Linked DNA regions of Spartinivicinus marinus. The protein of the gene in region 1 interacts with the protein of each later gene in a pairwise test. Links are inferred from orthologs where the notes say so. Each region holds a gene or a part of one and is shown on either strand. Other genes may lie near its edges. The genes, in order: ptsN and trkA.

Region 1 (12,303 bases):
CAAAGAAGTGTACCTCGGACACGACTTTAAAATATAAGACAACTGGCAAGGATACTCATATAATTTTGAGTAGTTCAGTTAAAAAGCCAGTACAAGAAACAACAATAGCAATACTGTAAACAACTGAAATAAACACACAATTGAAATCAATAAATCAATAATAGGTGCAATGGAAACATTCAGTCGCTTGTTCAGCAGCAACTCAGGTAACCGCTTTTGAATTCACTTCCATTGTTGTTGACTTTGCCAAATCAAAACAGGCACGATTGCACTATAAGGTAATTGTTTAGCAATGAAGCCATCCCTGGTTTTGAAAATTGGCCAGCAGCTGACGATGACACCGCAGCTGCAGCAAGCCATAAAATTACTCCAACTATCCACATTGGATTTACAGCAAGAAGTTCAACAGGCGCTTGAATCCAACCCAATGCTTGAGCTGACTGATGAGTCTGATAACAACTCATCAACAAACAGTGATGACAACGATCCTCAGCAGCTCAACAGTTCGGGCCTAAATGGTTCGGACTCCACCAAAAGCCAAGACGACAGCAGTACATCAGAAAGCAGTCATGATGGCTCAGAAGAAACCAGCTGGTCAGAAGAAATTCCCAATGATCTTCCCGTTGATAGCGCCTGGGATGATATCTACCAGACATCTTCAGCCCCTATCAGCTCAGCTCCAGCAGATGATGACGAGTATGACTTCAGCAACCGCAATGGCACCACTGAATCCTTACATAGTCATTTGGATTGGCAGCTTAATTTAACCCCCATGTCAGATAATGACCGTTTGGTAGCAATTGCTATCATTGATGCAATCAATAATGATGGTTATCTCAGTTGTAGCACTGAAGAGATTTGGGAAGGCTTAGATCCAGAATTAGAAATGTCCCTAGAGGAAGTGGAGATAGTCTTAAGGCGCCTCCAACACTTTGATCCCGTTGGTGTTGCTGCAAGAAGCTTGCAGGAATGCTTACAGATTCAGCTATCACACTTACCTGAAGATACTCCTTTTCTTGATAACGCCAGATTGATTGTAGCCAAATACTTAGGTTTGTTGGGTCATCATGACTACAATCAGCTTATGCGTCGTACTAAGCTTAAAGAAGAAGAACTAGCCGAAAGCATTAAATTGATTCAAGCTCTTAACCCAAAACCTGGAGCCGATATCCAGTCATCCGAAACAGAATATGTGATTCCTGATGTATTTGTCAGAAAGCATAATGACCGCTGGTTGGTAGAGCTCAACGCCGAAGCGACGCCGAAGCTGCGCATTAATAACAACTATGCATCACTGGTTAAGCGAGCTGATAGCAGTTCAGATAACACTTACCTGAAAAACCACTTGCAAGAAGCCCGTTGGTTTTTAAAAAGCTTACAAAGCCGCAATGAAACGCTAATGAAAGTTGCGACTCGCATTGTTGAGCATCAGCGAGGTTTTTTAGAGTATGGCGAAGAGGCAATGAAGCCACTAGTCCTTCACGATATCGCTGAAGCAGTCGGTATGCATGAATCTACTATCTCCCGGGTGACTACCCAAAAATTCATGCATACACCACGAGGTATCTTTGAGCTGAAATATTTTTTCTCGAGCCATGTTAGTACTTCATCAGGAGGGGAGTGCTCATCTACGGCTATCCGAGCTATTATTAAAAAATTAGTATCAGTGGAGAACCCTAAAAAACCATTAAGTGACAGCAAAATTGCAAGCTTACTGGAAGAGCAAGGCATCAAAGTGGCAAGACGAACAATTGCCAAGTATCGTGAGTCTCTATCCATCCCGCCTTCTAATGAACGAAAGCGGCTGGTATAAAGTAGATGCATGTGTAAAGGTATAAACAGATTAGCGCTTAACTATGCGTTATATTGACTAGCAACAAGCAATACCAAATCTGCTGGCATTACACTCAGTTCAGTAATGAAGCAGTTGACAATCAGCCTTACAATTCAGTAAAGCTGGTTAACAACCATTAAGTCCTATTAGGAGGTCGTTGCATGCAAGTTAACATCAGTGGTCATCATGTAGAAGTGACTGATGCGTTGCGCCAATATGTCATCAAAAAACTCGATCGCATTGAAAACCATTTTGATAGCATTACTAACGTGCAAATCACCCTAAGTGTTGAGAAACTCCGTCAAAAAGCAGAAGCCAACTTGCACGTAAGGGGTGCTGATATTGCCGCCACAGCAGAATCTGAAGATATGTATGCAGCAATTGACTTACTTAGTGATAAACTAGCCCGACAGCTAAGCAAGCACAAAGAGAAAACCCTGGATCGACTTCAGGGAGCCAGTATTCGTTAAAGTAGTTTATTTATTTAAAAAGCATGAAAATAGAACAATTCCTTCTCCCACAATGCACCCTTACCGGGGTGCAAGGGGGGAGTAAAAAACGTGTTTTACAGCTTATTGCCAACCTATTAGCCGAGTATTCCAGTAATATTGATGCTAACGAGCTATTTGATAACTTAATCAATCGGGAACGGTTAGGTAGCACAGGCTTTGGGAATGGGATTGCCATTCCCCATTGTCGCCTTGAAAGCTGCCACAAACCATTTGCCTGCCTGCTTAAACTGGAAGAAGGCATCGACTTTGATGCAATAGACGGGCACCCTGTGGACGTTATTTTTGCTCTGGTTGTTCCTGCCGAAGCCACTAACGAGCACCTCGCCATCTTACAAGAACTTGCCACTCGATTTGAAAACTCAAGCTACCGCAATAACTTGCGCCAAGCAGACACTAATCCAGACTTATTTGATATAGCAATCCAAAGCGTTCCTACTGCATAAATTTATCGTCGCCAGCCTTTAATAATTAAGTTCGTGTGCAAGAGAGCTTTCTTATGATATTCGCTTAAATAGCTTCTCTGGCGGCTATTATTTAATTAACTGCCGTATATCATTTAAACTCTGTTATAGTAAGAATTTACAAAACACTCTGCGTATATATGAAGTTAATAATAATCAGTGGCCGTTCAGGCTCAGGTAAAAGTACAGGCTTACATGTACTGGAAGACCAAGGCTATTATTGTATTGATAATATGCCTGCTGGCTTACTTCCTGCTTTTGTTGATGAAATGGAAAAAGAGCCACTTTATGATAAGGCTGCTATTAGTATTGACGCACGAAATTTTTCTCAGGATTTAAGACGCTTTCCATCCATCATGAATGCGCTGAGAGAGCAAAAAATCGAAGCTGAAATCATTTACCTTGATGCAGAACATGCCACTCTACTCAAACGCTTCAGCGAAACTCGACGTAAACACCCACTATCCAGCCAACAATGCTCACTAGATGAAGCGATAAAAAAAGAAAAAGAAGTGCTAGAGCCCATTGCTCGACTGGCCGATCTAACCATCGACACTAGCCAACTTTCTCTTCATGAGTTACGGGACACCATAAGTAAACGCGTTGCTCGCAAGCAACATAGCAGCATGGCACTGCTATTTCAGTCATTTGGTTTTAAAAAAGGAATCCCCATTGATGCTGACTATGTGTTTGATGTACGCTGTTTGCCAAACCCCTACTGGGTCACCCATTTACGGCAATATTCAGGGCTAGACGAGCCTGTAAAAGAGTTTTTAGGTTCTCAACAACAAGTGCTGGATATGTTTGATGACATCAAACGCTTCGTAGAACGTTGGCTGCCATGCTTTGAAGCAAATAATAGAAGTTATATTACCATTGCCCTTGGGTGTACGGGTGGTCACCATCGTTCGGTCTATATCAGTGAGAAGCTCGCTACTTACTTTCGTGAAAAGTGGCCAAATGTTCAAGTACGTCATCGAGAATTGCCTTAGGCTCCATGATTCAAGAAAAAGTCACAATCATCAATAAGCTCGGCTTACATGCCCGTGCTGCAGCAAAATTTGTTTCAACCGCTGCTGCTTTTGGCAGTTCCATCAAACTGGGCAAAGATGGAAAAATGGTAGACGGCAAAAGCATTATGTCAGTGATGATGTTAGCAGCCAGCAAAGGAACAGTCTTAGATATTGAAGTTGATGGCGAAGATGAAAAAAGAGCCTTCGAGGCCATTACTCAACTAATAAATAATTATTTTGATGAAGGTGAATAGGTTTTTCACTATCAACACCAGACTTCTGGAATCACCTATAAAACTGACTACAATCCACAATACCAGCAGCCAAACTCTTCAGGTAAACTACCCCGCCAAAGAGGGTCTGTTGACGCTTGCCTGAAACTCGCTGTTGTGACTAAAAAACCTCCAACAGTATCTTCAACTCAAAAATCAACAGGCTCTAGTACTACATCCTATAAATAAGAGTGAAGAGAGCCTTTTACAGGCCGCTAGCCGCCACTTATTTATAGGATGCGGCACTAAAGCATTCACCCAGCCAGCTGCACTCAGCAATAGGATTACCTGATGTCCACACAACAACTCGGAAAATCAGAGGATCAACTACAAGAACTAAGCCAAGCACTGGATCAAGGGATCTCTTCGCCTGTCAAACGCATGTTGAATAGCCTCTCGGCAGCAGATACTGCGCACTTAATTGAGTCCTCCCCGCCTAAGATCAGAAGCTTGTTATGGCAACTGCTTGATAAAGAGCAAGAAGCCGAGGTGCTGCAGGAGCTAAGCGATGACGTTCGCCAGTATTACCTGGATCAAATGAATGCTGCTGAGGTGGCAGAAATTACTACAGGTTTTGATCCCGACGACCTAGTTGACCTGCTACAACAATTACCAGACGCTATTACCCAGCAAGTGTTGTCTTCTATGGATGCACAGGACCGAGCTCGCGTTGAGCATATCTTGTCTTATCCAGAGGATACCGCTGGCGGCTTAATGAATACAGATACCATCACGATTCGCCCCAACAATCCACTTGATGTGGTATTACGTTACTTGCGTCGCCATGATGAGCTACCAGCAATGACGGATAGCCTATTAGTGGTTAACCGTCAGGATGCGTTTATTGGTGTATTACCAATTAATAAACTGCTGACCACCAATCCATCAATCACTGTTCGTGAAGTGATGAATACCGATATTGAACCCATCAATGCCATGACCCCTGCCAGTCAGGTTGCTCAATTGTTTGAGCGGCAAGACTTAGTATCAGCTCCCGTTATTGATGATGATGGCAAATTATTGGGGCGGATCACCATTGATGACGTTGTAGACGTTATTCGTGAAGAAGCTGATCACTCATTGATGAGTATGGCTGGTTTAGAAGATGATGAAGACACCTTCGCCCCAGCCATGAAAACAGCTAAGCGCCGAGCAGTCTGGCTGGGTATTAACCTTATTACTGCGTTTGTTGCATCAGCATTTATTGGTATGTTCCAGGAAACCATTGATAAGGTGGTTGCATTAGCGGTATTAATGCCAATCGTTGCCAGCATGGGTGGCATCGCTGGCAGCCAAACGCTAACCCTGGTTATTCGAGCAATGGCTCTAGGGCAAATCGGTAAATCTAACACGTTTTGGCTATTGAATCGCGAATGTATAGTCGGGCTAGTGAATGGCTTGATTTGGGCACTAGTTGTGTCGGGGGTTGCCTACGTTTGGTTCGGTGATGGGATTATTTCGACGGTTATTGCCGCAGCAATGATTATTAATCTAGTGGTTGCCGTCATATCAGGCGCCGCACTACCCATTATTTTAAAAACGTTGAAAATTGACCCTGCACTAGCAGGCGGCGTAATTTTAACCACTGTTACAGATGTTGTAGGCTATATCTCGTTTTTAGGTCTAGCTACCTTATTTCTGACTTAACACTCTTTGACTTATCACCCTTTTAATTTATCAATTAGCTACAGGCAGTTGACGATTGTTCATGACTCAAACACTTTCATCTATAGGCTCTGCTCCCCTTTGGCGGCGGCTAGCCGCCATGGTATACGACAGTTTACTGTTAGTTGCTATCGCTATTGTTATATCAAGCCTTCATCTATGGTTAAGTATTACTTTAGTGGGAGAAGCTAAGGCCACTGCGGTGGGATTTAAATGGGATCTAAGTGCTATTTTGCTTATAGGATTTTTTGGCTTTTATGCTTATTTCTGGCGAAGAAGTGGTCAAACGCCTGGAATGATTGCCTGGCGAATTATGGTTGTCAACTACGAAGGAAGAACCATCAGCTTCAAACAATGCCTGATTCGTTTTATCGTAGGCATCCCCAGCTGTATATTAGGAGGCATCGGTATTTTGTGGATTTTATTTGATTCAAAAGACCAAGCGATTTATGACTATGCAGCGAAAACAGAAGTCGTATTACTGGAGAAAACTAAAAAATAATACTTAAACAAGCTCTTCTTCCCAGCAGACTGTTGCAAAAGCTGAGAAATATGGAGTGATAGGGTATTCTGGAACTGCTGTTGGGAACAGCTAAAGCTCTAAAGGCCATGGATGGCCTTGTAGAGCGGTGGAAGAATATCCTGTTACTTCATATTTATTCTCCAGTACCCTTTCGCTAAGCCCTCGTGGGGGAGAAAGGATTTGATTTGACGTACTTTCACAACAATACCAACCAAAGATTAGACAAGTAGCTACCCTGCCCTTTTCAGTAAAATCCCACCCACCGTAAAGCACAACAGTAGTGGCACAATCACAGCGATTAGCGGCGAGAAGCCAAATACCAAACTGGATGGGCCAAGTAATTCTTGGAAGATATTAAAAGAAAACCCAACAATTACTCCAATAAAAATACGTAGCCCCATCGTGACAGAGCGCAATGGGCCAAACACGAAAGAGATACCTACCAGCACTAGCCCAATAATGACTGCTGGCTGTAGTAATTTTCGCCAAAATGCTAATTGATATTCACCAGCATTCAACCCTTGCTGGCTAAGGTAGTCAATATAAGTACTTAACCCCCGAATTGATAAGTCGTCAGGCTTTACCACTACGACATTAAGCAGGTCCATAGATAGGCTGGTTTGCCATTGCAAAAATGGTAGTCGCTCAGTAGTTACACGATCACCTTTAAACTGATTGGACTGAATATTCTGCAACAACCAATAATCGCCTTTGAAAATGCCTCGGTCAGCAAAACTAGCCTCTAACAGTTCTTTTTTATCATTAAATTTAAAGCGAGTAATGCCATGTACGATACCACCAGGCTCTACGGCATTTAAATGCATAAACTCATTGCCTTCCCGATGCCAAACTCCTTGCTGGCTAAACTGGGATGAAGAGCCATCTTTACTACGGGCAATTGCTCGGCCACTATCTGCTAGCTGTTCAGTATAAGGTGACACAAACTCACCAATGGAAATACCAATCAATATAATCAGTAAAGTTGGCTGCATGACTCCCCACACGATTCGCCATAGTGATACACCTGCAGCACGCATGACTACCAGCTCACTATTGCTAGCCAATGCGCCCAAGCCAACCAAACAACCAATCAGTGCAGAAAAGGGAATAAATTTATAAATACGGTTAGGAATTGATAAGCCAATATATTGTAATACTTCTAGTAACTGATAACTGGCCTTCATACTGGCTAACTCAGCTACAAAAGCAAACAGCATGTCCAGCGATACAATCACCAATAACACTAAAAAGGTAGCACTCAGTACACTAGTGGCAATATAACGATCAATCTTATTCATGTTCTGCCACCTCTGATGCGACTACAGTTTGCTTCAGGTGTTTTTGCTGTCGCCTTTTCATCTGGAAGGGCTCATGCGCCAAAATTAACATCGCAACAAGCAAAAATAGTCCATGCACTCCCCATAACCCTGCCGGGGGAATTTTCCCATCTTCCACGGCACCTTTAGCACCAATTAATAACGCCAAATACACTAAATAAGTCAAAATAGCAGGCAATAATTTTAAATACCGTCCTTGTCGTGGATTCACTTTACTTAATGGCACTGCCAGTAATACGACAATAAATACCAGTATTGGTAATGACAGTCGCCACTGTAACTCAGCAATATGACTCAGTTCACTAGAACCTATAAGATCCGTGGTGGCAATGGCTTTAACCTTGTCTGCTTCTTTACTGGCTTTACTTTCCGGCATTTTTATACCGTAAGTATCGTATTCAGTAATACGAAAATCTGCCTGACCTGGAGTGCCGTCATAACGATAGCCTTTATTTAGAATCAAATAGCGGGCTCCCGTTTGTGGCTCAACATGCTGTACACCACCATCAGCCAAGAGTAGCGTGATTCCCCGCTTGCCAATGGCTTCATTTTTCTGAGAGATAAATACATCTCCCATCTGTAGTCTGTCTTCCGACAAACGCTCGGTGTAAGTGACCCGGCCAGCATTCTCTTGCTCTTGGAAACGGCCAGGGGCCAGGGTTTCAAACTCAGTCAAAGCATCTTGCTTAGCAAAAATCTCTTCAACATTTTTTGCTCCCCATGGTGTAATAAGCAGCCCTAATAAAGCAACAATACAGGCAACCACGGTCGCTGGAGCCAGTGTCTGCATTAAAATATTTTTTTGGCTAACCCCACAAGCAGTCAGCACAGTCATTTCACTCTCGATATAAAGCCTGCCATAGGCGAGTAAAATACCAATAAACAACCCTAAGGGAATAATCAGTTCCAAAAACTCAGGTAGCCGATAGCCCATAATGACAAATAAAAAATCAGCACTCAGTTGCCCTGAAGCAGCTTGTGCTAAGTATTTGTTAAAGCGGCCACTCATAATAATAAGTAACAGTACACCGCTAACAGCCAGCATGGCTGTAAACACTTCTCTTGCTAAGTAGCGGAAGATAATCAACTGGCTCTCCTAACTAACTCTCCAAGTACCACCCAATACTATGACAGTGCTTTCTTTACAACTGCATAACCTTTACAACCACAAGACCTTTACAACTGGGCGACGAAAACTTTCATTCCTCTGCCAAGGTCACCCTGCATATAAGCAATCAAGAGCAGACTCTGTTACACTCAAACACTTAATTTAATAGGGTTTGTCAAACAATTAGCTCTCAGCACTGCCAATCAAGCTGATATTAATTGGGTAAAATACCCAGCCACTTTTCAGTAGCTATGGGCAAAGGCTGCTAATTATCCAACAAAGTGATAAATTTGTCTTGTGGGGTTTTCATGGAATTTCTAATCAAAAACACACAACCTGCCACTATAAGTACTGACTGCCTAGTGATGCCGGTGTTCGAAAATTCAAAATTAAGCGATACAGGAAAAGCCCTCGACGAAGTAACCAAGGGGCAACTACACAACATTATTAAACAAGGCGACATTGCAGGAAAACCGGGTGATACTCTAGTTCTACCACAACTTGGTGAAGTCAAAGCTAAACGTATTTTACTCTTTGGCGCGGGAGAGCAGAATAAAAAATTATCCACTGAAGATTTAATTAAAACACTATCTGCTGTTTTTGCAGTGTTGAATCAGCTCAACTTAAAACAAGCCGCCCTTGCCTTGGCTGATATTCATTTAGCGGATCGTGAAAAAGCCTGGGTAGTTCGCACTGCAGCTCAGTTGGCTATTACCAGTCAGTATGAGTTTAGCCAACTCAAATCAACCAAACCCAAAACGACCAAAAGCAAATTTAAAAAACTGGTTTTTCTCGCCCCCACTTCTACCCACAAAGCACTTGAACAAGCAGCCCAAGAAGCAGCTGCCATTGCTAAAGGCATTAATGTAGCGCGTGATCTTGGTAACTTACCTGGCAATATTTGCACGCCTAGCTACCTGGCGAAACAAGCCAGGCAACTGGATAAGGATGAAACCAAGCTAAAAGCCACAATCCTTAGTGAAAAAGAAATGGAAGAGCTGGGTATGGGCTCCTTCTTATCGGTTGGCAAGGGCAGTAAGGAGCCTGCCAAGTTAATTGTCATGGAATATAACGGCGGCAATAAAGGCGACAAACCCCATGTGTTAGTTGGTAAAGGCATTACCTTCGATAGTGGCGGTATTAGCCTGAAACCTGGTCAGGGTATGGACGAAATGAAGTTCGACATGTGTGGTGCAGCCAGTGTGTTTGGTGCAATCAATAGTGTTATTGAGCTTAAGTTACCCATTAATGTTGTGGCTATCGTTGCTGCAGCAGAAAACCTGCCCAGTGGAAATGCATCCAAGCCTGGTGACGTGGTTACTTCTATGTCAGGTCAAACTATCGAAATTCTTAATACCGATGCGGAAGGACGACTGGTATTGTGTGATGCATTAACCTACGCCGAAAAGTTTGAGCCCGAGTCAGTTATTGATGTTGCTACGCTAACGGGTGCCTGTGTTGTTGCCTTAGGTAGCCAAGCATCAGCTATGTACAGCAATAATGAAAAGCTGGCCAAAGCCTTACAACAAGCTAGCGATGACAGTTATGACCGAATCTGGCGTATGCCACTTTGGGAGGCATACCAAAAGCAGCTAGATACAAACTTTGCTGATATGGCAAATATCGGTGGTCCAGAAGCTGGGTCAGTAACCGCAGCTTGCTTTTTAGCTCGTTTTACTAAGAAATACCACTGGGCTCACTTAGATATTGCTGGCACTGCCTGGCTAAGAGGTGACAAAAAAGGCGCCACAGGCCGGCCCGTCAGCCTGCTTGTACAGTACTTAATCAACCGAACTAAGAACTAAAACGTAGTGAAGTGAAGTTGGCTGACGTTCTGTTGGCCAACTATTTGTTACCCGTCACCTACCACAATGCAAACCTAGCATGACACGTATTGATTTCTATATATTACCTGATCAACAACCAGCTGCTCGCTTACAGTTTTGTTGCCGTTTAGCCGAAAAAGCCATCAAACATGCTAAGTCAGTCTATATTCATACTAATGGGCATGAAGAAGCAGCAATGCTTGATGAACTGCTATGGTCCTTTCGCGAAGATAGTTTCATTCCACACCAGTTGGACACCAAGCACGATGATGCATCTTGCCCAGTAAAAATTGGTTGGCAATTGCCGCCACAATCATCAACCAGCTTGCTAATTAACTTGACTGATACAGTACCTTCATTTGTTGATCAATTTGAGCGAGTTGCAGAAATTGTTGCAGGAGATGGCGTAAGTCGCAAAACGGCACGTCAGAACTTCAAAAGCTATCGAGACAAGGGGTATCCTTTACACAGTCATAACATACAAAGTTAGCATTTGTTAGATTGCTGGTATTTATTAGATCGTAGTATTACTGCTGTATGGCCAAGCTTTACTTTACCAAACCAAACTCTAAACAGCCCAATGGCACAGGTAAGCCAGATCAACGGCTATTAACTGAGTCAGAACGCTCCAAAGAGAAACAAGGGTACTCACCTGCCTCCAATGCTTTAGAGCGTACCGACATACCCACCCTAAATGAAATAGCAGACGCAGCCTTGAATAAAGACCAACAACTCAGTGGAGTAACCCAGCAAGCTAAACCCACCACCGATATACCAACCCTCACAACACCAGCTTTAAATTCCTTTCAGCAAAGCCAGACTAAGAGCTATCAAACTAAACAGCCTGCACCCAAACCACCTGCTAAAACCAAACCACCCGTTAAAAACAATATCAGTGGAAATAACCCATTTATTCCTGATAGCGTTAAAACAACTCAGACACAAAACAAGCTAACAAGTAGCCCCCTCAAAAAAGAAGCCCAGCAAGCTTTATCACCAGCAGCTTCTCAAAAGCCGCTTCAGTACAAACAACCAGCCAGCAGCTCAAGAAGAATAAAAAGCCTGGATGACGGCGTGCGCAACAAATTACGGCAAGAGCTGGAAATGCAAAGCGAAATTGTGCTACAAGAAATCATTGATGAGTTTATACCCCAAATTGAAGCCGAATTTCATAAGCGTATGCGCTCAGAAATAAACGACATTATTGATCAAATTATCAATCCCTGATTAACTCCCAACCAGTATTTACAGCTAAAGCAAAAGTTATTGCTTAATTAGTTGTTTCCTTTCAGTTCCCCCTCTTAACTGAAAGGTTATACCTTATGTATAATTCTTAGCTGTTGAAGATTACCCATTTATAAGGCAACCGGTAATAGTATCACCATGGAAAAAACGTTTAAGCCACATGAATTAGAGCGCCAATGGTATAAAACCTGGGAAGAGAAAAACTACTTCGTTCCTCAGGGTGATGGAAAGCCATACTCTATAATGATTCCTCCTCCCAATGTGACAGGTAGTTTGCACATGGGGCACGCGTTTCAAGACACTATTATGGATGTCTTAACTCGCTACCACCGAATGAAAGGTCAAAAAACCCTATGGCAGGTGGGTACTGATCATGCCGGTATTGCCACACAAATGGTGGTGGAACGTCAATTATTAGCACAAGGTGTTAGCCGTTTAGATCTTGGTCGCGAAAAGTTTCTTGAGAAAATCTGGGAATGGAAAGCTGAATCTGGCGGCACAATCACC
Region 2 (12,479 bases), 1.4 Mb from region 1 along the record:
GCTATCGATATCATCAACTCTGCAGAGTTATCTTTAATACTAATGGATATTCAAATGCCTGTTATGGATGGTATAGAGGCAACTCAAGTCATTCGCCGCACTAATCTGTCTAAGCTGCCCATTATTGCTTTAACTGCTAATGCAATGGAAGGTGATCAGGAAGAATATTTAGCCGCAGGAATGAATGACTATTTAACTAAGCCTGTTAAATTAGAACAACTCCAACAAGTGTTAAAGCGGTGGTTATTGTAAAGTTTTCTTCAGAGCAAATGTAGGCGCGCCACGCCCCTACAACTCTCGCCTCATTTTTTCTATCACATCTTTTGTCGTTGGCTTAACACCACGCCAAATGTGAAACGCAGCAGCGGCCTGCTCGACAAGCATACCTAAACCATCAATCTGCTTTTGTGATCCTTTTTGTTCTGCCCACTGGTTAAATGGTGTTGCTTCTGCACTATACATCATGTCATAACATATGGTCTGCGGATCAATAACCACCTCTGGCAATGGTGGGATATTACCATGTAAACTAGCAGAGGTACCATTAATAATAATATCAAAGGTTTCACTTAATTCGCTAAAATTAACAGCTTCCATTGCCATTAAGTCTGCAAAATCGTCGGCCAGTTTATCTGCTTTTACTACGGTTCGATTTGCAATAGTAATTTTGGCAGGTTGCTTTGCAATTACTGGTTCTAATATTCCTCTAACTGCACCGCCTGCACCTAAAATCAGTATTTTTTTATTTTTCAGTGCCACTTGTTGGTTAATTTCTAAATCAGTTACCAAGCCTACACCATCTGTATTATCACCGCACAATTGATTTTCTTGATCAAGCCAAAGGGTATTAACAGCTCCAGCCCGCTTAGCAGCCTCGGTTAACTGCTGAGCATAATGCCAAGCATTTTGTTTAAATGGCACCGTGACATTAAGGCCTTTACCGCCTTGAGCAAAGAAATCTTTTATGGTTTCCTCAAAGGCTTCTAATGGGGCTAGCAGTGTATTATAGGTTAAATCTTGGTTGGTTGTTCCTGCAAACAACTGGTGAATAACAGGGGATTTACTATGAGCAATAGGATTACCGACAACTGCATATTGGTCTGTCATGTTCTACTCTCCTCTCTATAATCACTCTATATCCACTCTTTATGAATTAAAAATTTTTCATAAAGCTCTGCTTCCAAGCTGCCTTGTTGTGGTTGCCAGTTATATTCCCAGCGCACCTTTGGTGGCAATGACATTAAAATTGATTCGGTTCTACCACCAGACTGCAAACCAAATAGCGTACCCCTGTCGTATACTAGATTAAACTCAACATAGCGGCCACGACGGTATTCTTGGAAAGCTTTTTGTTGTTCGTTATAGGCCTCGTTTTTACGCTTTTTCACAATTGGCTGATAAGCCTTAATATAGCTATCACCTATGCTTTGCATGAACTGAAAGCTTTTGGCAAACCCCCACTCATTTAAATCATCAAAAAATAAACCACCAACACCTCTTGGTTCATTACGATGCTTTAAGAAAAAGTAGTCATCACACCATTTTTTATAATGAGGATAAACATCATTGCCAAAAGGCTCACAGGCTTCTTTGGCCGTTTGATGCCAGTGTTTACAGTCTTCTTCAAAACCATAGTATGGCGTTAAATCATAACCACCACCAAACCACCACACTGGATCAGCACCTGGTTTTTCCGCCATAAAAAAGCGAACATTAGCATGAGAAGTGGGCACAAAAGGGTTATGAGGATGAATAACTAACGATACCCCCAATGCCTGAAAACTACGTCCCGCTAATTCTGGTCTTGCAGCGGTTGCTGATGCTGGCAAGCCTGCACCAAATACATGAGAAAAATTAACTCCCCCTTTTTCGATGACAGCGCCATTGCTAATCACCCGAGTACGACCACCGCCTCCTCCTTCTCTTTGCCATTCATCCTGCTGAAATTTCGCTTCACCATCTTCTTGTTCTAATGCACGACAAATATTGTCTTGCAAGTTAAGAAGATAATTTTTAACGGCTTGAATATCTGGCTGAGTCACAATGGCATCCACTATTGAGGGGTTCTTGCAAGAAGTATATTTAATCGGAAGGAGAGATGGCCATCAAGAATAAAGTTACCCACAGCGAAGGGTATTACCGTAATATTTGGTTAGTAATCAAATCCCTAATCTGCGATGGCTTAGTCTGATTACCCCGCTCTCCAGAAACAACTGCATCCAGTTTATCACCAAACTGTTGCCTAACTGCCTGCTCAGTCTTTAGTTCTGGCTCACCAGCTAAATTAGCTGAGGTGGAAATAATTGGCTTTCCTATCAACCGACAAAGTTTCGTTACAACAGGATGATCACTTATCCGAATTGCAACAGCACTGTGTTCTCCTTTAACCCACTGCGGCACCCAATTCTCAGGATCAGGAATGAGCCAGGTAACAGGGCCAGGCCAACTTGCTTTAAGCTGTGTCAGTTGTTCAGCTGTTACAGACTTAAGTAATGGCTCAATCTGACTTATATCAGCTGCAACCATAATCAACCCTTTTTCCATAGGGCGCTGTTTCAGCTTAAGGATTTCCTCTACTGCTGTCTGCTGCCAGGGGTCACAACCAAGCCCCCATACTGCTTCAGTAGGATAAGCCACGACACCGCCGCGGTGCATAGCACTCACGGCGGTCTGAAATACATCAGCTGTCATAAATAATAAGAGGATGCTAGCCGTTTAGTTGCTTTTGCAAAGCTTCGTTTTTTGCTAACACTTCTTTAGCATTTTCTGCACGATCAGCTTTTAAACGCTCAGCTAAATCTGCGTCAGATACTGCAATGATTTGTGCAGCAAGGTAGCCAGCATTTTTTGCACCCGCCTTACCAATTGCCACTGTTGCAACAGGAATACCACCAGGCATTTGTACTGTAGACATTAATGCATCTAAGCCATCTAGAGGGCCTGCATCAATTGGCACGCCAATAACTGGCTTAATAGTTAAAGATGCAACTACACCAGCTAAGTGAGCAGCCATACCTGCACAAGCAATAAAAGCAGCACAACCACGCTGATCAGCACCTGTAACATATTGATGAGTAGCATCTGGAGTACGATGAGCTGAGTGAACCCGCACTTCATAAGGAATTGACAGTTTTTTCAAAACTCCAATTGCCGCTTCAACTTTTGGAAAGTCTGAGTCAGACCCCATTAAAATGGCCACAAAAGGCTTAGCCATAGTTAGCACCTCATTAGCAAGTCAGCAAAAAAGAAACGCAAATTACCCCACCCCAATCAGGGATGCAAGACTAACCAGTTGGTTAGGTGTTATTAATAGTTCTACTCTATATTCTTCTGGTAAGCATTTTATAATACTCACCAGTGTTTAAAATTGTTGGGTAGGGTTTCGTACTACCCCACCTGGCACAGAAGCAATAAACCCTTGCATCTCCAGTTCCAGCACCAGATTATTAACATCATTTGCAGCTAGCCCAGTACGCGCCATAATCATATCCATAGAAGTGGTTTCATCACCAATAGCGTCTAAAACCTGCTGCTGATTAGGGTCTTCCAGCACTAATGGTTGAATGACTGGCTGCTCTTCAGGTTCTTGGGCCTCTACAGCCTGACACGCTCCCCTAACAACAGAATAAGTATTTAAGCTATGCTTTAGCTCTTCCCAGATATGCTCAACACTATCAACCAGCTTAGCACCTTGTCGAATTAATTGATGGCACCCTTTACTGAGTGGATTATGGATAGACCCTGGAATAGCAAAAACCTCTCGCCCTTGCTCCGCAGCTAATCGTGCCGTAATTAATGAACCACTTTGCAGTGCTGCTTCAACTACTAGCACCCCCAGCCCAAGACAACTGATAAGACGGTTCCGACGTGGAAAATTACTTGCCTGTGGTTTAGTGCCTAAAGGAAATTCAGAAATTAATAAGCCACTTTGACTAATTCGTTCGGCTAATGCTTTATTTTTTGCGGGATAAACCAAATCTAAACCAGTACCAACGACAGCTATTGTGTACCCTTCTGCATCTAAAGCACCTTTATGGGCAGCTGCATCAATGCCATCTGCCAAGCCACTGGTGATAGTAAAACCGCCTTTCGCCATCGTATTAGCAAAGTGATAACTATTTTCCTCGCCACTTTTGGATGGATGGCGACTACCCACAATAGATAGTTGTGGCATCTCTAATAAATCTGGGTTACCAACAGCAAATAATAAAGGGGGCGGGTCAGTTAAGTGGCTAAAAGCACTCGGATAACCCTCATCAATACAGGAAATAATATGATGGTTAGGATGCTCTAGCCACTGCGCCGTTTTTACCAGCAATGACTGCAGCTGATCATACTCTTTACCAGAACCTTGCTGAATTTCTCGTATTATTTCAATACTTTTAGGGGGTAAATAGTCAGACAGTTTGCTGGCAGATTGCTGCAATGCCAGTGAAGGACTACCAAATCGTGCTATTAACTGACTAAAACGGTTAGCACCAACACCGGATACAGAGTGCAACAGCACCCAGTCTGACAGTTTTTGCCATGTTACTTGTTTAGACACGTTTTCTGTTCTTTAGCAGGGAGGGATGGGGCAATATGCCCCAGACTTTATGAAATTACTATACCCAAAGAGCTGGGTATCTATTCAAGGATTAATGACGCCATCTCCCGTTTTAATTGGTTGTGTTGCCTTCAACACCACCGCATAGCTCACCTTCTCAAACGGACGATATATCATCAATAAGCCCACTTCATCAGGTGGCATATCGACATATTGTTTAGTTACGTGATCTTTGATAACTAACTTTTTGGTAATAGACATGATATTACCAGTCTCTAATCCATCACGAGTACCACGGTTAATCACCACATTATCAAACTGGCCAATTTGGTTAACCCCACCAACCACAGCTAGAATTTCACCCTCAATATCTTTTTTAGGTGAGCTTGGGTGGAAGACTGGCTGCAAACGACGTTCTTCCGTTTCCAGCATTCTGTCACCAATTCTGATTTCACTATTACTCTCAGTAATATTGATTGTGGCAATATCATTAGCAACGTCTTTTATTTCACCAACCCCAATATCCATCACCATTACACCTAAAAACTCATTAGTTTTTGGGTCAGTAAATCGCTCTGCACGGCGGAAAATACCATAAGCTGATGCATCGTCTTTAAATTCGCCACGAGCATAAATGAGGTCATTAACGCCATTAATAATCCGCTCTTGCCGGCTGGAAATTACATATGGAGCTTTTTCAATAACATCTTCATCATCAATTATACGACTTCGGTCCATGAAACTATTAATAGCATTCAATGGAATAGCAGGGATTGCCGATTTAATTGGAGTTTTACGAATTTTCGGGCTCAGCTTAATCACTCCCCCGGCCCCTCGCTTACCAATAGTCAGATAAGGTTTACCATCAATATAAACCAAGTTTATCTGGTCTCCTGGATAGATAAGGTGGGGGTTTTTAATAATTGGATTTACGTGCCAAATTGCAGGCCACATCCAGGGCTTAGTCAGAAAACGGTTAGCTATATCCCACAACGTATCACCTTTTTTCACGGTGTAAGAGTTAGGATGATCAGCTCGGATGGGATTTTCAGCAGCCACGGTTGAAAAGCTGACCAGGCAGGAAAAAACAACCCCAAGAAGCGATTTCCTCATGGTGTTATCCTTTATTGTTACTTATCATGTTGGCATTCACCACCCGTTTAAACCCTGTAAAAAAGGGAAAACAAGCAGCATTGATTATTTCATTTCAAATATACTAGTCTGAAAAATTTACCAAACCACAGAAATATTCAGACTACTGCTGTAAACAACTAACGATTGGAGCAAAGACTCCCCCTCTCCAAACTGTTCACTGCGCTGGTTAATCACAACAGTCAGCTAACAAGTAAAACGCTTGTCTTGCACAGCACCCAGATTCAGCTACAAACAGTTACTTAAGCTACTTTCAATTACTTAAGCTACTTTATTAAAGAAAACAGTCAGACAATCTATCTATATACAAAATACCAACTATCTATAATAAGTCTCTTATAGCATTAGAAACTGTTCACACTCTCTATGCGCAATATAGCGCACTCATTAAAGGAATACAGGGTATCAACACCAAATTTTGTGAAATAAGCCACTCTTATAAGCTGGCATAATTACATATTAGCAACTGATATAGTGAATAGTACTCTAAACTTTAGATTTTCTATTTAAGACTCTAGAGTGATCTCTCTATGATGGCTTAAGTGTTCGCTTTTCAGTCATTGCCAAGCTAGCTTATCAACAATAAAATTAGCTATAACGATTTTCGAGGATATCAAGCAGAATGGCCGTTTTAGATATTTTAGAGTTTCCTGATTCACGCCTAAGAATCAAAGCTACACCAATAGAAAAAGTAGACGACTCTATTCGCAAGCTAGCCAATGACATGCTAGAAACTATGTATCAAGCACCGGGTATTGGCTTAGCTGCGACCCAGGTAAATGTTCATAAGCGGATAGTTGTTATTGACGTTTCTGAAGACAAAAGCCAGCCATATGTACTCATTAACCCTGAGTTTAAAGTACTAACTGACAAGCTTGACCATATGCAAGAAGGTTGCTTATCAGTACCTGGCTTTTATGAGGATGTCACCCGTCCAGAAAGAATTAAACTCACCGCACTAAATCTGGATGGTGAACAATTCACCATGGAGTGTGAAGGGTTACTGGCGGTATGTGTTCAACACGAAATTGACCATCTTAATGGAAAACTGTTTGTTGACTATATATCGCCATTAAAGCGTAATCGAATTAAGAAGAAGCTAGAAAAACAGCACCGTTTTCAAACGGCGTAATAGCCAAAGACACTGTATTTTAAAAATGCTATTACACTAACTAGTTGCCATATGAAGCTGTCTTGATATAGATTTATCGATTTAGGGTTGTTGCCAAGCGACAACCCTTTTTTATTTGACTATAACCAAGATTCCATGAGCATAAAGCCACTACGCATCGTTTTCGCCGGTACCCCGGAGTTTGCTGCTATCCATTTACAAGCTTTACTGGATAGCCAGCACCAAGTCATAGCTGCTTACACTCAGCCAGATCGTCCTTCTGGGCGTGGCAGAAAGCTAACCCCAAGCCCAGTTAAAGTATTAGCTGAAGCCCATCAAATACCCGTATTTCAACCTACCAGTTTAAAGTCAGAAGAAGCACAAACGGAGTTAGCCAGCCTTAACGCCGATGTGATGGTCGTAGTCGCTTATGGTTTATTACTGCCAAAAATCATTTTAGAAACACCTCACTACGGTTGTATTAATGTCCACGCTTCTTTATTGCCTAAATGGCGAGGGGCTGCCCCCATTCAACGAGCAATTGCTGCAGGGGACAAAGCTACAGGTGTCACCATTATGCAAATGGATGTTGGGCTGGATACTGGTGATATGCTCACCATCAGTGAGTGTGAAATATCTGATCAAGAAACAGGTGGCTCATTACATGACAAGTTGGCTGAAATTGGTTCACCAGCACTTCTAAAAACTTTACAACAAATAGCTGATGGTCAGTTGCAACCTAAAGTGCAAGATCATGAAAATGCCAGCTACGCACACAAGCTTTCCAAACAAGAAGCTCATATTAACTGGGAACAGTCAGCGACTGAGCTTGATTGTTTGATTCGCGCTTTCAACCCTTGGCCAATTGCCTTTACTGAACTTGATGGCCAGCGTATTCGAGTTTGGGAAGCAAAGCCTTTGGCTGTTAATGGAAAGTCCTTAGCTATTCTTTCAGCAAATAGCTCTGATCAAGCACCTGGCACTATTATTTCTGCAAACAAAGAAGGGTTAGATATTGCCTGCGGTAACGGCACTTTACGTATCACCAGGCTTCAGCTTCCCAACAGTAAATCAATGAGTGTTCAAGAACTTTTGAATAGTCGTAAAGAGCAGTTTCAACCGGGAGTTAAGTTAAGCTAATGTCAGACCATCAGCCGGTGCGAATGGTTGCAGCTAAAGCCATTAAAGAAGTTATTAACCAAGGCCAGTCACTTAGCCAAATATTACCTCAATACAGTCAGCAAGTAGCACCTATAGATCGTAGCCTATTACAAGAGCTGTGCTACGGTACGCTACGCTGGTATTTTAGATTATCTTCGTGTAGCAAGCAGTTGCTGGCAAAGCCACTAAAAAGTAAAGATGCTGATATATTTGCACTGATTTTGCTTGGTCTATATCAGCTGGTTTACACCCGGATTCCAGCCCATGCAGCCATCGGTGAAACAGTAGGTACCTGCCAGCTACTTAAAAAAAACTGGGCAAAGGGTTTAGTTAATGGTGTATTAAGGCAGTTTCAACGCCAGCAGCAGCAACTGCTAGAGCAAGCTGATCAGACGCCAGAAACCTTAACTTCACACCCCGACTGGCTACGCGAGCTACTCACTCATCACTGGCCTGATCATTGGCCACAAATTATTGAGGCTAATAACAGCCACCCTCCTATGACTTTACGGGTTAATTTGAGCAAAATAACCCGTGATGATTTCTTAAACCAATGCAATGAAGCCAGCATTGAAGCAACGCCATGTCAGTTTGCAGGATCAGCCGTCACGCTGAAACAACCTGTACCCGTACAGAAAATTCCAGGTTTTAGTGAAGGCCTGGTGAGTGTACAAGATGAAGCAGCGCAGCTTTCTGCCACGTTATTAGATTTACAGCCTGGTCAACGAGTACTTGATGCCTGTGCAGCCCCTGGTGGAAAAACCTGCCATATTTTAGAGACGCAACCAGAGCTTGCTGAAGTGATTGCACTGGATGTTGATGGACAGCGGCTAGGGAAAGTGAAGGAAAACCTGCACCGACTTGATCTTAACTGCCAAGTAGTAGAGGGAGATGCCAGTAAACCGCTTAGTTGGTGGGATGGCCGCGAGTTTGATCGCATTTTATTAGATGCACCTTGCTCTGCCACTGGTGTAATCAGGCGTCATCCTGATATTAAGTTGCTTAGACGACCTGAAGATATCGATAATCTAGCGGTTACTCAACAAAGTATTCTCACCGCACTATGGCAGTTACTGAAACCTGGGGGACGACTGGTGTATGCCACCTGCTCAGTTATTCCAGAAGAAAATGCTGAAGTAGTACTAGATTTTCTTGAAAATCAGGCTGATGCAGCACTCAGCACTATTGATGCTAACTGGGGTATAGATACGGGTACTGGCCGACAATTGCTACCACAGATCAACGGTCATGATGGTTTCTTTTACGCCTGCTTATTAAAAACCTAGACTTGCATTATCAAATAACAGTAATAACAACAAATAAGCCTTTAGCAGATGAAAATCATTATATTGGGGGCTGGTCAGGTTGGCGGTACATTAGCAGAAAACCTGGCTAGCGAAGCCAACGACATCACCATTGTTGACACAAATGCCGAGCGACTGCGCGAATTGCAGGACCGGGTAGATATTCGCTCGATTACTGGAAACGCCTCATTTCCAAACGTGTTAAAACAAGCTGGTGCTGATGATGCTGACATGCTGGTGGCTGTCACTAATAGTGACGAAGAAAATATGATTGCCTGCCAGGTAGCTTACAGCCTGTTCCGCACCCCCACTAAAATTGCTCGTATCCGTCAAAACGCTTATCTCTCACACCCAGAACTGTTTCAAAATGATCTCATTCCAGTCGATGTCATTATCAGTCCAGAGCGCATTGTTACTAACTATATTCAGCGATTAATTGAACACCCAGGGGCATTGCAAGTGGTTGACTTTGCCGATGGAGCACTGCAGCTAGTAGCAGTAAAAGCTTACTATGGCGGCCCGCTGGTTGGTCAGGAGTTACGTTATATTCGTGAGCACATGCCTTCGGTAGATACCCGGGTAGCGGCTATTTTCCGACGAGGCACTCCCATCTTGCCGGAAGGCACCACGGTTATTGAGGCTGATGATGAAGTATTTTTTATCGCTGCAAGAAAACACATCCGTGATGTGATGAGTGAAATGCGCCGACTAGATGAAAACTACAAGCGCATTATTATTGCTGGGGGTGGCAACATCGGTGAGCGTCTAGCCTCGAATATAGAAAATCATTACAACGTAAAACTTATCGAAAAGAATATCGACCGCTGCCATCAACTATCCCAGCGACTGGATAAAACCCTGGTATTCAATGGTCATGCCTCTGATAAAGATTTGTTACTGCATGAGAACATTGAAGAAACTGATATTTTTTGCTCCTTAACCAATGATGATGAAGCCAACATCATGTCGGCCATGCTAGCCAAAAGAATGGGTGCAAGAAAGGTAATGGCCCTGATCAACAACCCTGCCTATGTAGACCTGGTTCAAGGGGGTGAAATTGATATTGCGATTTCTCCACAAACAGCCACCATCGGTAGCTTGCTTACCCACGTAAGACGAGGTGATGTGGTTAACGTGCACTCTCTACGTCGTGGAGCTGCAGAAGCCATTGAGGCAATTGCCCATGGTGATGAAAAGTCATCTAAAGTGGTTGGCAAAAAAATTGGAGAAGTTCCATTACCTGAAGGTACTTCTATTGGTGCCATTGTTCGTAATGGCGAAGTGATTATTGCCCACGATCATATTGTTATTGAGTCTGATGACCATGTGATCATGTTTTTGGTTGATAAGCGTCGAATTAAAGAAGTAGAGCGCCTTTTCCAGGTTGGCCTAACGTTCTTCTAAATCAGGAATTTCTTACCCATGCACTTTTCTACCATATCAAAAGTGTTAGGCATACTATTAATGCTGTTTAGCATTACTCAGCTCCCTCCCGCAATTGTTGCGCAAATTTATGGTGAAAAAGAAGTTGCTGTTTTTTTAGACGCTTTTCTTATTACATTAATTAGTGGGTGTTGTATATGGCTGCCTGTATTTCGTTCAAAAAACGAACTACGTACCCGCGATGGATTTTTAGTCACCGTTCTATTTTGGACTGTACTTGCTAGTTTCGGTGCTATTCCACTTTATCTGCTAGATAGCCTTAACTTATCAATCACTGATGCCTTTTTTGAATCACTATCCGGGCTGACCACAACCGGGGCAACAGTCATTACTGGGCTGGATCATTTACCCAAATCCATTTTATTTTATCGTCAACAACTCCAGTGGTTAGGCGGCATGGGTATTATAGTATTAGCCGTCGCTATATTACCTATGCTTGGCATTGGCGGTATGCAATTATACCGAGCAGAAACTCCAGGCCCTATAAAAGATACCAAGCTCACGCCTCGAATCACTGAAACAGCAAAAGCCCTGTGGTATATCTACCTTAGTTTAACCGTCACATGTTGTATTGCTTTATGGCTGGCTGGCATGGATCTATTTAATGCCATTTGCCATAGCTTTTCTACGGTTGCTATTGGTGGATTTTCAACCCGAGATGGCAGTGTTGGTGACTTCGACTTAGTGGGGGCTGAATTCATCATTGTCATTTTTATGATTATTTCAGGCATTAACTTTGCCCTACACTTTTTCGCTTGGCGTCATCGTAGTATTAAGCATTATTTGTCTGACCCAGAAGTAAAAGCTTATTTTTTTGTACTCGCCAGCACTTGTTTAATAACTGTACTTATTTTATTTACGACAAACTCCTACGATTTTGCACACTCGTTAAGGTATGGCATTTTTGAAGTGGTGTCTGTAGCCACCACCACCGGCTTCGGTACAGCTGACTTTTCCGTGTGGCCTGTGTTCTTACCTTATATGCTGCTATGGCTTAGTTTCGCAGGTGGTTGCGCTGGTTCAACTGCAGGTGGCATGAAAATGGTTCGGGTCCTGCTTATTTTTAAACAGGGCCTTAGAGAAATAAAACTGCTACTTCATCCCAATGCCATCATTCCCGTCAAGTTAGGCTCCAATGCCATTCCTGAACGAGTCATCGAAGCCGTTTGGGGATTTTTCTCGGCTTATGTGTTTTTGTTTATCGCCCTATTTTTAGCAAATGTGGCAACTGGTCTTGATCTAAAAACAGCCTTTTCCACTGTTGCATCCTGCATCAACAATCTCGGGCCTGCTTTAGGTGAAGCAACAGTCAATTACAGTAACTTGCCTGACGCATCAAAATGGATTTTAAGCTTTGCGATGTTGCTGGGGCGGTTGGAGATTTTTACGTTGTTGGTACTGTTAACCCCAACATTCTGGCGGCGCTAATTTTAGTCTTCGCTTTGGATAAATCCTAATTGGTTTGATCTTCACTCTCCTTGCTCATAAGAACTTTGCTGTAAAAGATCAGAAGAGTGAAATTTTTCACCTGATGCTCCATCTTTTTAGTTCGTAAAATACTTCTAACAGTTAAGGAGCATTTTATGAACATCACTAAACTTATTGTTCACTGCTCAGACACACCTGATAGTAGAGATGTCTCAGCAGCGGATATTCACCGATGGCACCTGGAACGAGGTTGGTCCGGCATTGGCTACCACAAAATAATTAAACGAGATGGCACCATTGAAAATGGCAGACCGGAATACTGGTATGGCGCCCA

Evidence for each region.
Region 2: the proteins of ptsN (region 1) and trkA interact in binary tests that used the Escherichia coli proteins (3 or more experiments, as listed by UniProt). The link is inferred for Spartinivicinus marinus from one-to-one orthologs.

What each region holds. Positions count from the first base shown.
Region 1 is NZ_JAPJZK010000001.1:1,232,349-1,244,651, forward strand. What follows is about bases 1,289-4,058. They hold ptsN (PTS IIA-like nitrogen regulatory protein PtsN), read left to right. Parts: upstream 1,289-2,327; coding sequence 2,328-2,789; downstream 2,790-4,058. Other genes in these bases: OQE68_RS05810 (RNA polymerase factor sigma-54), read left to right, coding at 1,289-1,813; hpf (ribosome hibernation-promoting factor, HPF/YfiA family), read left to right, coding at 1,996-2,304; rapZ (RNase adapter RapZ), read left to right, coding at 2,948-3,799; OQE68_RS05830 (HPr family phosphocarrier protein), read left to right, coding at 3,805-4,058. Outside these bases: lptB (LPS export ABC transporter ATP-binding protein), read left to right, coding at 1-37; more of OQE68_RS05810, read left to right, coding at 293-1,288; more of OQE68_RS05830, read left to right, coding at 4,059-4,074; mgtE (magnesium transporter), read left to right, coding at 4,384-5,739; OQE68_RS05840 (RDD family protein), read left to right, coding at 5,801-6,259; LPS export ABC transporter permease LptG, read right to left, coding at 6,511-7,578; LPS export ABC transporter permease LptF, read right to left, coding at 7,571-8,704; OQE68_RS05855 (leucyl aminopeptidase), read left to right, coding at 9,034-10,530; OQE68_RS05860 (DNA polymerase III subunit chi), read left to right, coding at 10,610-11,041; OQE68_RS05865 (hypothetical protein), read left to right, coding at 11,089-11,778; OQE68_RS05870 (valine--tRNA ligase), read left to right, coding at 11,935-12,303. UniProt on the Escherichia coli protein: Seems to have a role in regulating nitrogen assimilation.
Region 2 is NZ_JAPJZK010000001.1:2,659,694-2,672,172, reverse strand. What follows is about bases 8,546-11,491. They hold trkA (Trk system potassium transporter TrkA), read left to right. Parts: upstream 8,546-9,304; coding sequence 9,305-10,678; downstream 10,679-11,491. Other genes in these bases: OQE68_RS11875 (TrkH family potassium uptake protein), read left to right, coding at 10,697-11,491; rsmB (16S rRNA (cytosine(967)-C(5))-methyltransferase RsmB), read left to right, coding at 8,546-9,256. Also shown: OQE68_RS11930 (response regulator), read left to right, coding at 1-252; aroE (shikimate dehydrogenase), read right to left, coding at 289-1,107; hemF (oxygen-dependent coproporphyrinogen oxidase), read right to left, coding at 1,134-2,042; L-threonylcarbamoyladenylate synthase type 1 TsaC, read right to left, coding at 2,137-2,691; purE (5-(carboxyamino)imidazole ribonucleotide mutase), read right to left, coding at 2,708-3,214; DNA-processing protein DprA, read right to left, coding at 3,362-4,546; OQE68_RS11900 (LysM peptidoglycan-binding domain-containing protein), read right to left, coding at 4,631-5,659; def (peptide deformylase), read left to right, coding at 6,321-6,830; fmt (methionyl-tRNA formyltransferase), read left to right, coding at 6,966-7,949; more of rsmB, read left to right, coding at 7,949-8,545; more of OQE68_RS11875, read left to right, coding at 11,492-12,145; OQE68_RS11870 (N-acetylmuramoyl-L-alanine amidase), read left to right, coding at 12,301-12,479. UniProt on the Escherichia coli protein: Part of the constitutive potassium transport systems TrkG and TrkH. May regulate the transport activity of TrkG and TrkH systems. Binds to NAD(+) and NADH.